3 regions of the Pseudoduganella sp. UC29_71 genome follow, and region 1 is predicted to be linked to each of the others. Evidence: predicted binding sites of a transcription regulator. Region 1 holds the regulator's gene; each other region holds the start of a gene.

Region 1 (4,207 bases):
CGCCCCAGGCTGCCGGGCGCGTGCGACAGGAAATGGCTCCCGCCCACGTCCGGGAACAGGCCGATGTTTACTTCCGGCATGGCCATCTTGGTGCGGTCCGTCACAATGCGCACGCCGCAGCCGGGGCCGCCCTGCGAGATGCCCATGCCGCCGCCCATCACCACGCCGTCCATTAATGCGATATACGGTTTAGCGTAATAGTGGATCAGGTGGTTGAGCGCGTATTCTTCGGTGAAGAAATCCTCCAGCAGCGCGCTGCCGCCCTGCGGCGTGGCCGTGCCCACTTCGTGGAAGAAGCGGATGTCGCCGCCGGCGCACAGTGCTTTTTCGCTGCTGCTGCGGATCACCACGGCGGCTACGGCGCTGTCGTTGCGCCAGGCCATCAGTGCGGCCGTCAGGCTGCGCACCATGCCGAGGGAGAGGGAATTGAGCGCCTTGGGGCGGTCGAGGGTGATGAAGCCGGTGCCGTTGGCAACCGTGGTCAGGACGTGCTCGCTCATGCTGGATGTCTCTATGATTGTTAGAGCTCCATTTTAGCGCGGGCGCAAAAAAGGGCGCCAGATGCGCCCTTTGTTGGAGTGCCGGTGACCGTATTATGCGGTGGCGGCGGGTTCGTAAGTGTCGGGGAGGTGTTTGATGGCCGCGTGGCCATGCTCCTGCACTTTCGACTTGTATTTCATGACTTGGCGGTCCAGTTTGTCGACCAGCGTATCGATGGCAGCGTACAGGTCTTGCGACAGGCTTTCCACGTACACGGTCTTGCCGGACATTCGCAGATTGATCTCCGCTTTCTGCCTTTTCTCTTTCTCGGTGAGGTTATCTACAGTCAGGATGACAGCAATATCAATAACTTGATCGAAGTGGCGTTTGACCCGTTCCAGCTTGTTCTGCACGTATTCACGGATGGCGGGGGTCACTTCGAGATGATGTCCACTGATGGTGAGATTCATACACACTCCTAAAGATAAGGGCTCGTACGCTGTCGAATGTTATTGGAGCGCAGGGGAACCCAAGTAAAACTACAAAGCTTTACGCAGACTTACCGGAGGGATTTTCAAGGCTTCGCGATATTTGGCAACAGTCCGTCGCGCAATTACCATGCCCTGTTCACCCAGCATGTCCGCAATCTTACTGTCGGATAAAGGATTTTTCGGGTCTTCAGCTCCTGTCAATTGCACAATCAGCGCCCGTATCGCCGTCGAGGATGCTTCTCCTCCTGCTTCGGTGGCGACGTGACTGCCAAAGAAATATTTCAACTCAAACATCCCATGCGGAGTCAGCATGTATTTCTGAGTTGTTACGCGAGAAATAGTGCTCTCGTGTAGTCCCAGTGTATCAGCAATTTCACGCAACACAAGGGGTCTCATGGCAACCGCGCCATGGCTGAAAAAGTTCTTTTGTCTTTCTACTATCGCTTGTGCGACGCGCAGTATCGTGTCGAAACGCTGGCGCATATTCTTGATCAGCCACTTCGCTTCCTGCAGCTGCGCACCCATCGCGGTTTCGCCTTTGCCCTGCTTGAGCATGTTGGCGTACAGCGCGTTCACGCGCAGGCGCGGCATCACGTCGTTGTTCAGCGTGACCTGCCAGCCATTGCGCGCCTTCTTCACGATCACGTCCGGCACCACGTAGTCGGACACGTCGGAAGCGAACTCGGCGCCCGGATGCGGATTGCACTGGCGGATCACCGCCTGCGCTTCGCGCAAGTCTTCGTCGTCGCAATCGAGGGCTTTTTTCAGCTTGTTGAACTCGCGCTGCGCGAACCAGGCCAGGTGCTTTTCCACGATGCAGACAGCCATGCGGCGCGTCACCAAGGGCACGCCGGGCATGCGCTTGATCTGCAGCGCCAGGCACTCGGAGGCGCTGCGCGCGCCCACGCCGATGGGGTCGAAACTTTGCAGCAGGGTCAGCGCCGTCTGCAGTTCTTCCAGCTCCACGTCCGCCTCTTGCGGCAGGCGCGCGTGGATTTCCTCCAGCGGCTCTTCCAGGTAGCCGTTCTCGTCCAGCGCGTCGATGATCAGTTCCATCAGCACGCGGTCGCGCGGCTCCTGCACGGTCACGCGCATCTGCTCCATCAGGTGTTCGCGCAAGGTGCAGTGGCTCGCTTCGAGCTGCGGGCGCGCATCGTCGTCGTCCGGCGCCTTGCTGCGGCCGGCGTCGCTCCAGTCGGTGTCGGCTTCGGCGCCGCTGGCGCTGTCGCCTTCGCCGGTGGCGCCCTCGAAGGGATCGCCCTCGGCGGCCGGGGCGCTGTCCTGCGCGGGCGCGCCGACCTCGGCCGGAGAAGCGTCCGCGCCGTTAGGCTGGGTCTGGTTGATGGCGCCGTCGCTCAGCAGGCGCAGCGAGCGGTCCAGCGGGTCGTCCAGCCGCTCCAGCAAGGGGTTCTCGCCCAGCAGCTGTTCCAGTTCCTGGTGCAGCTCCAGCGTGGACAACTGCAGCAACCGGATCGATTGCTGCAGCTGCGGCGTCAGCGCCAGGTGCTGAGAGGTGCGGAGTTGCAGTGACTGTTTCATGGCGTCTTACATGCGGAAGTGTTCGCCCAGGTAGACGCGCCGCACCGATTCGTCGGCGATGATGTCGTCCGGACGGCCGGACGCCAGCACGCTGCCCTGGTTGATGATATAGGCGCGGTCGCAGATGCCCAGCGTCTCGCGCACGTTGTGGTCGGTAATCAGCACGCCGATGCCGCGCTCCTTGAGGAAGCGCACGATGCGCTGGATCTCGATCACGGCGATCGGGTCCACGCCGGCGAACGGCTCGTCCAGCAGCACGAAGCGCGGATTGGTGGCCAGCGCGCGCGCGATCTCCACCCGGCGGCGCTCGCCGCCCGACAGCGACAGCGCCTGGTTCTCGCGCAGCTTCTCGATCTGCAGGTCGGCCAGCAGGCGGTCCAGGCGTTCGTCGATCTCGGCCTTGCTCAGCGTTTTGCCGTTGACCTTCTGGATCTCCAGCACGGCGCGGATGTTCTCCTCCACCGTCAGCTTGCGGAACACCGACGCTTCCTGCGGCAGGTAGGACAGGCCCAGCGTGGCGCGCTGGTGTATCGGCATGCTGGACACGTCCACGCCGGCGATATCGATGCTGCCCGCGTCGGACGGCACCAGGCCCACGATCATGTAGAAGGAGGTGGTCTTGCCGGCGCCGTTAGGCCCCAGCAGGCCCACCACTTCGCCGCATTCGACCTGCAGCGACACGTCGTGCACCACCTGGCGCTTGCCGTAGGTTTTCTGCAGGCCGCGCACCACCAGGGTGCTGGTGCAGCCGTCCATGTTCTGCGTTATCTGCGTTGCTTCGGCCATCGTCATTTCCCCGCTGGCGGTTGCTGCGCCGGCGCGTCCGGCGGCGGGCGCTTGGTGGACGGCTGGATCACCATGGTGCCGCGGCCGCCGCCCGGCTTGCTCTCGCCGGTCGCGCTGTTTTTCACGCTGAAGAATTCCTTGCGGCTGTCGTAATAGATGAACTCGCCCTGCACTTCGTCGCTGGGCTTGCTGCCTTCCAGGCGGCGCACCTTGGCCTTGTTGAACAGCTTGACCAGCTCGATCTTGCCGTCGTACTCGATGCGTTCGGCTTCGCCCTCGACCCACTGGTCGCCCTCGCCGTCGCGCTTCTGGCGGAAGGTGGCCGGCGTGCCGGGCACGCTGGTCAGGGTGACGTACTGGTAGCCTTCCGGGTCCTGCGTGACCACCGCTTTCGATGACTTCATCAGCAGCGTGCCGCGCGTGAGGATCACGTTGCCGGTAAAGGTGCGGATCTGCTTCACGTCGTCCACGTCCACCTGGTCGAACTTGATTTCGGTGGGCTTGTAGGAGTCGGCCTTTTCAGCCTGGGCCAGCCCGGCTGCGCACAGCAGCAGGGCCGAGATCAGAATTTTTTTCATCGTTTATCCATTTTCTTGTTTGGTCTTGGCGGGCGCGTTTCGGGGCGGATACACGATCGTGCCGCGGCCCAGCAACTGCACCTGGCGCGTGGCGTTGTTGGCCTTCATGCCGGTGCCGGTCGCCGTGGCGCCGCCCTGCACGATCTGCACCGGCTGGTCGGTTTGCATGCGGTCCTCGTCCGGGTAGACGGTGAGCGCCTGCGTCGTCATCTGCATCGCCGGGCTCTTGCCCTGCGCCGCGCGGTCTATCTTCACGTTGCCCTTCAACTGCACGCGCGTGTTGTTCTCGTCCACGCGCGCGCGCTCCGCCGTCATGTCCATCGGCGGATGGGT
Region 2 (4,207 bases), 2.0 Mb from region 1:
CGACAGGAACAGGATAAACAGCAAGATCATCACGCCCGCCACGGCGCCGGACAGGCGCGTGCGCCCGCCCGAGCCGAGGTTGATCATGGTCTGGCCTATCATGGCGCAGCCGCCCATGCCGCCGAACAGGCCGGACACCACGTTGGCCGCGCCCAGCGCCACGCATTCGCGGTTGGCCTGGCCCTGGGTGCCGGTGATGTCGTCGGTGAGGTTGAAGGTGAGCAGCGTTTCCAGCAGGCCGACCATGGACATCAGCACCGCGTACGGCAGGATGATGCGCAGCGTGTCCAGCGTCAGCGGCACGGAGGGCAAGTGGAAAGCCGGCAGGCCGCCTGCCATGTGGGCCATGTCGCCCAGGGTGCGGGTGGGCAGGCCAAGCAGCGCCGTCAGCAGGCCCACGCCGGCGATGGCGGCCAGCGCCGGCGGCACGGCCCGGGTCAGCCTGGGCAGCAGCCACACCACCGCCATGGTGAGCGCCACCAGGCCCGCCATCAGCAGCAGCGGCGCGCCCTGCAGCCAGTGGCCGTCCAGCTTGAAGTGTTCCAGCTGCGCGCCGGCGATGATGATGGCCAGGCCGTTGACGAAACCCAGCATTACCGGATGCGGCACCATGCGGATCAGCGCCCCCATGCGCAGCAGGCCGAACAGCGCCATCAGCACACCGCCCAGCACCACCGTGGCCAGCAGGTATTGCGCGCCGTGCTGCGCCACCAGTGCCACGATCACCACCGCCATCGAGCCCGCCGCACCCGAAATCATGCCGGGCCGGCCGCCGCACAGCGCGGTGACGGTGCAGATGAAGAAAGCGCCGTACAAGCCCATCAGGGGATTGAGCTGGGCCACCAGGGCAAAGGCGATGCATTCGGGCACCAGCGCGAAGGACGTGGTAAGCCCGGCCAAGAGGTTGTTGCGAATAGCGTTCATGGATGCTTGCGGACGGCTGAAAATAAAACAGCCCACGCTTGGTGGGCTGCTGCAGGGTCCGGCAGTATAACAGATTGGGGCAACCTCAGGCCCGCGCACCCTGGCGGCGGCGCAGCCAGACCATGGCGCCAAGGCCGATCGCCAGCAGCGGCGCGCTGCCCGGCAGCGGCACCACGCGGGCGAAGCCTTCGATCACGTCGTTCTGGCAGGTCTCGCCCCAGTGCATGGCGAAGGCGGACAGGTTGATCAGGCTGGTGCCGGTCATGTCCAGGGTGAAGGTCAGCTTCTGGTCGGCCGTTACGGTCCAGGTGCCGGTCTTGCCGGCCTGCGCCACGGCGGTGGACGAGCCGCTGGTCTTCACCTGCGCGGCCTGGCCGTCGCGGTAGGTGCACGGCTGCGAGCAGTTCAGCACGTCTTCCGAGTTGAGGATGTTTTGCGCGTTGGCGGTGCCGCCCAGGTTGTACAGCTGGAAGGTGCCGCCGGTGTTGCTCCAGCGGTTGTTCAGGCTGAAGCCCCACTGCCACTTGGTGCCAGTGCTGGCGTTGTCGCTCAGGTAGTGGGTGTCACCGGCGACGACTTTCGGGTTCCAGGCCGAGGCCAGGAACAGGTCGCCGTAGGCGATGCCGGCCTGCCCCACGGGACCCGGATCAGTCCAGGGATCCGCGCCCGCGTGGCCGGCAAACGCCGTGGCGATGGTGATGGTCAGCACGCTGCCCACGCGCGTAATGGTGGCGCCGCTGATGTCGTACATGGCCGCGCCGATCACGTCGCCGCTGCCGTGCGCATTCGAGCCCCAATAGGCATTCGTGCCGGTGTCCGAGATGGCGCCGGCCTGCGCTGCGGGCGCGGCAAGCAGCACCAGCGCGGCGAGGAGCGAGCAGCCCATCGTACTGAACATTCTTTTCATGATATTTCCCGCATAAACTGACAATTCCTAAGAGCATTATCCGTGCCGTGCGGATACAGATCTTTAAAATCAGTAGCTTATCGCTCTGCCAATTTCCAAAGCGCATTAAAGTGTAAAAAAAACCGACAGTTCACATTCTGCTCCGCAACAGGCATATTGCTGTAGAACGGCCGGCGTGCCAACATATCGGCGCCGCATTTTTATCTTCCGGGAAAATATGTTACACCGAACCAACAAATTGGCAGCCGTGGCTGTAGCGCTGGCCGGCTTGAGCGGCGCCTTGGGCGGCTGCAAGCAGCACTCCACGGCCGCGCAAATCGCCCAGGCCAAGGTGTTGCACCAGCAGGGCAAGCTCAGCGCGGCGCGCATCGAGCTGAAGAATGCGGTCGAAGCAGATCCGGTGGATGCGGACGCCCGCTACGCGTTGGCCCTGGTGTACATCGACACCGGCGAAGCGCTGTCGGCGGAGAAGGAAATCCGCCGTGCCATCACGCTCGGCTACGCCCCCGCGCACACCCTGCCCGTGCTGGGCAAGGCGCTCGTGATGCAGGGCGAATTCAAGAAAGCGCTGGCGGAAACCGACGCGGCGGCCGCCGGCCAGGACCCGGCCCTGCTGTGCGTGCGCGCCGACGCCTACCTGGCCATGAACCAGCGCGGCGAAGCCCGGCAGCTGTTCGCCAGCGTGCTGGCGCAGAAGCCCGGCTTCCCTGCGGCGCTGATCGGCCTGGGCCGCGTGGCCTTCCTGGAAGAAGGCGCGGACGCCGCGCGCAAGTATGCCGACCAGGCGCTGGCGGCAGCGCCCGGCAGCACCGAAGCCTTGATGTTCATGGGCGACCTGCTGCGCGCCCAGCAGCAGTCCGCGCAGGCGCTGGCCATGTACGACAAGGCACTGGCCGTCAATCCCCTGCACCGCACCGCCCACGTGGAAAAAGCCTATCTGCAGATCGCCACCGGCCAGTTCGCCGGCGCCCAGGCCGACCTGAAGGCCGCTGCCGAGACCACGCCCCACAGCTTGCTGGTGACTTACACGCAGGCGCTGCTGGATTTCTCGCGCGGCAAGCACTCGGACGCCAAGGAAGGCCTGCAACTGGTGCTGAACTCGGCCCCCGAGCACATGCCCAGCGTGCTGCTGGCCGGCGCCGTCGATTACAGCCTGGACCTGCTGCCGGCCGCCGAGAAGCACTTGCGCGTGTACCTGAAAGCCCACCCCGAGAACATGTATGCCCGCAAGATGCTGGCCAGCGTGCTGCTGCGCACCGGCCAGTCGCCGGACGCGCTCGCCGTGCTCACGCCAGCCATCAAGACCACCAGGGACGACGTGCAGGTACTGGCGCTGGCTGGCGAGTCCTACATGCAGGCGCGCGACTTCAACAAGGCGGCCGAGTTCTTTGCCAGGGCCAGCGAACTCGACCCCAAGGCGGCCAACCTGCGCACCCAGCTCGGCTTGAGCAAGCTGGGCAAGGGCGACAGCGCGCAGGCGCTGGACGACCTGCACGCGGCCACGCGGCTGGACGCCAAGTCCAAACACGCCGGCATGTCGCTGGTGCGCACCGAGCTGGCGCTGCAGCACTTCGACCGGGCCTACACTGCCGTCCTGGCGCTGGAAAAGGAACAGCCGGACGTGGCCGCCGTGCAGGACCTGAAAGGCATGGTCTACCTCGGCAAGCAGGACGCCGCGCGCGCCCGCGCCAGCTTCGAGAAGGCACTGCAGCTGGACCCGGCCTACTTCCCGGCCGTGGCCAACCTGGCCCAGCTGGACGTGGCCGGCAAGCAGCCGGCCGCCGCGCGCCAGCACCTGACAGCCTTCCTCGACAAGAACAAGACCAGCCTGGAAGCCATGACGGCGCTGGCCACGCTGGCCTCTAGCACCGGCGACAAGCAGGATGCCACGCACTGGCTGGAGCAAGGCGCGGCGGCCTATCCGGACGCCGTGGCGCCGGCCGTGCGGCTGCTCACCCACTACCTGCTCATCGGCGAGAAGCAGAAGGCGCTGTCGCTGGCGCGCAAGGTGCAAGTGGCCAATCCAAGCGACCCGGACCTGCTGGACCTGCTGGGCAAGAGCCAGATCGCCAGCGGCGAAATGGTGGGCGCGCTGGAGACGTACAAGAAGCTGGCCGCCGCCGCGCCCCGCTCGGCGCAGGTGCACATGCAAGTGGCGGCGCTGCACATGCTGCTCAACAATACGGCCGCCGCGGAAGACCAGCTGAAAACCGCGCTGGCGCTGCAGCCGGACTTTCCGGCGGCGCAAGTGGCGCAGGCCGAGCTGTACGTGCGCAACGGCCAGCATGAACTGGCCGTGCTGATGGCGCGCCAGCTGCAGCGCACATATCCGAAGGCGGCGGCCGGCTTCCAGCTGGAGGGCGACGTGCTGGTGAA
Region 3 (4,207 bases), 570 kb from region 1:
GCCCGGGCAGTGCTGTCGGCGTGGGCCACGGCTAGTGCGGATGCTTAATCTGACACGGCCTACTCCTCCATCCTGTCGATTCGAACCTGGTACGGCCCCGGCTGCGCCAGCAGCGGCAATCCCTGGTTGACCTTACCCAAGGGCAGCAGGGCACGCGAATACGGCCTGCCCTGGACGAAGATCGCCAGGTTGCCCCAGGGCGCGTAATGGCTCAGCTCTCCCGCAGCCGGCGCCATCCCCTGCGGCGCGCCTTGCGTGGACAGCTTGCGCGGCAGGGCCGCAACCCGCTCGATGGTGGCGTAGTCTTCCATCGTGAGCGACAGCGGCAGCAGGGACGCGAAGTCGCGCGCGGTGGCGTTGTCGTACAGCGTGGCGGTGGCGCTCTGGCTGCCAACGGTCAGGCGGATCTTCATGGCGGGTTCTCCGGAAAACGTGGATGGCGCGGCCAGCAGCGAGCTGACGAGCAGCGCCAGCATTGGCGGGCGGATGGGCTTTTTCATAGCCGGTATTGTGGCGAGAAGGCAGCACTACTACTAGCTAATGAATGCTTAATGAGCCTATTAGCGCGGCTAATGAGTATTTGTGCGACACTGGCGCGCATGGCACGGCGCAACCTGAATGAACTGCTCTATTTCGTCACCGTGGCGCGTGAAGGCAGCTTCACGCGTGCGGCGGCATTGCTGGGCGTGTCGCAGTCGGCGCTCAGCCAGGCCATCAGCGGCCTGGAGACCAGGCTGCAAATCCGCCTCCTCACCCGCACCACGCGCAGTGTCTCCCCCACCACTGCAGGCGAGCGGTTGCTGAATGCCATCGGCCACCGATTTGACGAGATCGAAAGCGAACTGGATGAGCTGACCGAGCTGCGCGACAAGCCCGCAGGCACCGTGCGCATCACCTGCGGCGATTACGTCCTGCACAGCGTATTGCTGCCGAAGCTGGCGCCGGTGCTGCGCGCCTACCCCGACATCCGCATGGAGTTCGACGTCAATTACGGCTTCCGCGATATTGTCGCCGACCGTTTCGATGCCGGCGTCCGGCTGGGCAGCACCATCGACAAGGATATGATCGCCATTCCGATCGGTCCGCGCATGCGGCTGGCAGTGGTGGCGTCACCCGGCTATTTCGAACAGCACCCTGCGCCGAAGACGCCGCCGGAGCTGACGTCGCACCAGTGCATCAACCAGCGCATGCAAAGCTCGGGCGGGCTGTATGTGTGGGACTTCGAACGGCGCGGCCGGCAAGTGAACGTGCGCGTGGATGGCCAGCTGATCTTCAACACCTCGCAGCCGCAGGTGGACGCGGCATTGGCCGGCCTGGGCATCGCGCTGCTGCCCGAGGACGAGGTGACGCCGCATATCGAAGCGGGACAGCTGGTGAGGGTGCTGGAGGACTGGTGCGCGCCGTTCGACGGCTACCATCTGTATTACCCCAGCCGCCGGCAGCCTTCCCCCGCGTTTTCACTGGTCGTGGACGCGCTCCGCATGCCGCGCACCAGTTGAAGCGCAGCGGGCGCGACTGTCGGTAAATTTTACATTTCCAGAAATCATATGACTTGCCGTTCGGCTAAGCTATTGTTTACGTTGAAACATTTCCATATGGCATAGATTGTGCTATTCGCAATACTCGTGTTCGTTATCCACAGATAACGATACGGATGTAGCACCTATCGACAACCCACATTGAACTGAGACTCACCTTGAAAAAAGTACTTGCAGCATTGGCCATTGCCGCCACCCTGACTCCCTTCACTTGCGCCCAAGCCTCGACCATCAGCTTTTCCGACACCAAGGCCCTGTCCACCACCAACTGGACTGACGCACTGAGCTTCGGCAAATTCGACACCAGCCTTGGTACCCTGACCTCGATCCGATTCGACCTGAGCGGTATGGTCCAAGGCTCGGGCAATGCCGAAAGCCTGGATGCGGCAGCATCCGACGTTACCCTGAGCCTCGGCGCGCTGCTGGGCCTGACCCGTCCGGACGGCAGCACCTTGGTCGTGACCAACCCGCTGTTTAGCCAGGTCTTCAATTTCAGCGCGTTCGACGGCGCCATCAACTTCGGCGGCACCTCCGGCGGCAGCACCGGCACCGTGTCGGCAAACGGCGCGAACTTCTTCATCAGCAGCAACGCCAGCGATTTCTCGCTGTTCTCGGCCCTGGGCGGCGGCACCATCAACCTCGGCCTGAACGCCGTCGGCAATTCGAGCGGCACCGGCGCCGGCAACCTGCTGACCCAGTTCAATACCGCGGCATCCGGCAACGTGCTGGTCACCTACACCTACACGCCTGCCAGCGACGTCCCTGAGCCGGCAACCCTGGCGACCCTGGCCGCCGGTCTGGGCCTGATGGCCGCCGTCCGCCGCCGCGCCAAGAAGCAGGCGTAACACCGGACTCCAGCCCTCGCGGGCCGGCAATGAAAAACCGTCTTGCGGGCCTCGATCCGCAAGACGGTTTTTTTTTAGAATAGCCCCGCAGCCCTTACTCGACAGTCACCGATTTCGCCAGGTTGCGCGGCTTGTCGACGTCGGTGCCGCGCGCCAGGGCGGAGTGGTAGGCCAGCAGCTGCAGCGAGACCACGTGCAGGATCGGCGACAGCTGGCCGTAGTGCTCGGGCATGCGGATCACGTGCACGCCGTCGCCGGAGGTGATGCGCGAATCGACGTCGGCGAACACAAACAGCTGGCCGCCGCGCGCGCGCACTTCCTGCATGTTGGACTTCAGCTTTTCGATCAGCGTGTCGTTCGGGGCGATGGTCACCACCGGCATTTCCTCGGTCACCAGCGCCAGCGGGCCGTGCTTCAGTTCGCCCGCAGGATAAGCCTCGGCGTGGATGTAGGAAATCTCCTTGAGCTTGAGCGCGCCTTCCAGCGCGATCGGGTAGTGCAGGCCGCGGCCCAGGAACAGCGCGTTTTCCTTGCGCGCGAACTCTTCGGCCCAGGCGATGATCTGGGGTTCCAGCGCCAGCACGGACGTGATGGCAGACGGCAGGTGGCGCATGGCTTTCAGGTGCGCGCTTTCTTCTTCGTCGGTGAGGCGGCCGTTCACTTGCGCCAGCGTCAGCGTGAGCAGGAACAGCGCGGCCAGCTGGGTGGTGAAGGCCTTGGTCGAGGCCACGCCCACTTCCACGCCGGCGCGGGTGATGTAGGCCAGTTTGCATTCGCGCACCATGGCGCTGGTGGCCACGTTGCAGATGGTGAGCGTGTGCTCCATGCCCAGCGCGCGCGCGTGCTTGAGCGCGGCCAGGGTGTCGGCGGTTTCGCCGGACTGGGAAATGGTGACGACCAGCGTGCGCGGGTCGGGCACCGAATCGCGGTAGCGGTATTCGCTGGCGATTTCGACGTTGACCGGGACCTTGGCGATGGATTCGATCCAGTACTTGGCGGTGGAGCCGGCGTAGTAGCTGGTGCCGCAGGCGAGGATCAGCACGCGGTCGATTTCCTTGAACACCTTGTAGGCGCCGTCGCCGAACAATTCGGGCATGATGCCGGTGATGCCTTCCAGCGTGTCGCCGATGACGCGCGGCTGCTCGAAGATTTCTTTCTGCATGTAGTGGCGGTACGGCCCCAGTTCGGCCGCGCCGGTGTGGGCGTGCACGGTTTTCACTTCGCGTTCGACGGACTTGCCGTTCACGTCCACGATCCACACTTTGCCCAGTTGCAGGTCAACCACGTCGCCTTCTTCCAGGTAGATGATCTGGTCGCTGGTGCCGGCCAGCGCCATGGCATCGGAGGCGACGAAGTTTTCGCCCTGGCCGATGCCGACGATGAGCGGCGAGCCCTGGCGCGCCGCCACCACGCGGTGCGGTTCTTCGCGCGAGAACACGGCGATGGCGTAGGCGCCGTGCAGGCGCTTGACGGCTTGCTGCACGGTGTCGAACAAGTCGCCGTTGTACATGTGGTCGACCAGGTGGGCGATCACTTCGGTGTCGGTCTGGCTCTGGAACACATAGCCCAGCGCGGTCAGTTCGGCGCGCAGTTCGTCGTGGTTTTCGATGATGCCGTTGTGGACCAGGGCGATGCGGGCGTTGTCCGAACTCGGCGAGAAGTGCGGGTGGGCGTTGTGCGAAGCCGGGGCGCCGTGCGTGGCCCAGCGGGTGTGGGCGATGCCCGTGAAGCCGCTCAGGCCGGTTTCGTTGACCTGTTTCTCCAGGTCCGCCACGCGCGAGGTGCTGCGCGAGCGCTGCAGGGCGCCGTTCACATGCAGGGCGA

What was found. The regulator sigma-54, encoded in region 1, starts transcription at its own class of promoters, with help from an activator protein. The targets are predictions, from matches to a motif close to TGGCANGNAANCTGCTTT.
Region 2: ACFJI2_RS07440 (VPLPA-CTERM sorting domain-containing protein) is a predicted target of sigma-54. The motif match lies at 1,862-1,879, and genes of this name have one in related genera.
Region 3: ACFJI2_RS26950 (choice-of-anchor E domain-containing protein) is a predicted target of sigma-54. The motif match lies at 1,597-1,614, and genes of this name have one in related genera.

The regions. Positions count from the first base shown of each region.
Region 1 covers NZ_CP170549.1:6,607,658-6,611,864, reverse strand. The annotation lists gene ACFJI2_RS29565 (enoyl-CoA hydratase/isomerase family protein) at 1-500, opposite strand, end outside; gene hpf (ribosome hibernation-promoting factor, HPF/YfiA family) at 594-950, opposite strand; gene ACFJI2_RS29555 (RNA polymerase factor sigma-54) at 1,020-2,510, opposite strand; gene lptB (LPS export ABC transporter ATP-binding protein) at 2,517-3,296, opposite strand; gene lptA (lipopolysaccharide transport periplasmic protein LptA) at 3,299-3,874, opposite strand; gene lptC (LPS export ABC transporter periplasmic protein LptC) at 3,878-4,207, opposite strand, start outside.
Region 2 covers NZ_CP170549.1:1,682,142-1,686,348, reverse strand. The annotation lists gene ACFJI2_RS07445 (SulP family inorganic anion transporter) at 1-924, opposite strand, end outside; gene ACFJI2_RS07440 (VPLPA-CTERM sorting domain-containing protein) at 1,010-1,831, opposite strand; gene prsT (XrtA/PEP-CTERM system TPR-repeat protein PrsT) at 2,049-4,207, shown strand, end outside.
Region 3 covers NZ_CP170549.1:6,032,772-6,036,978, forward strand. The annotation lists gene ACFJI2_RS26940 (cyclophilin-like fold protein) at 60-500, opposite strand; gene ACFJI2_RS26945 (LysR family transcriptional regulator) at 600-1,499, shown strand; gene ACFJI2_RS26950 (choice-of-anchor E domain-containing protein) at 1,697-2,383, shown strand; gene glmS (glutamine--fructose-6-phosphate transaminase (isomerizing)) at 2,478-4,207, opposite strand, start outside.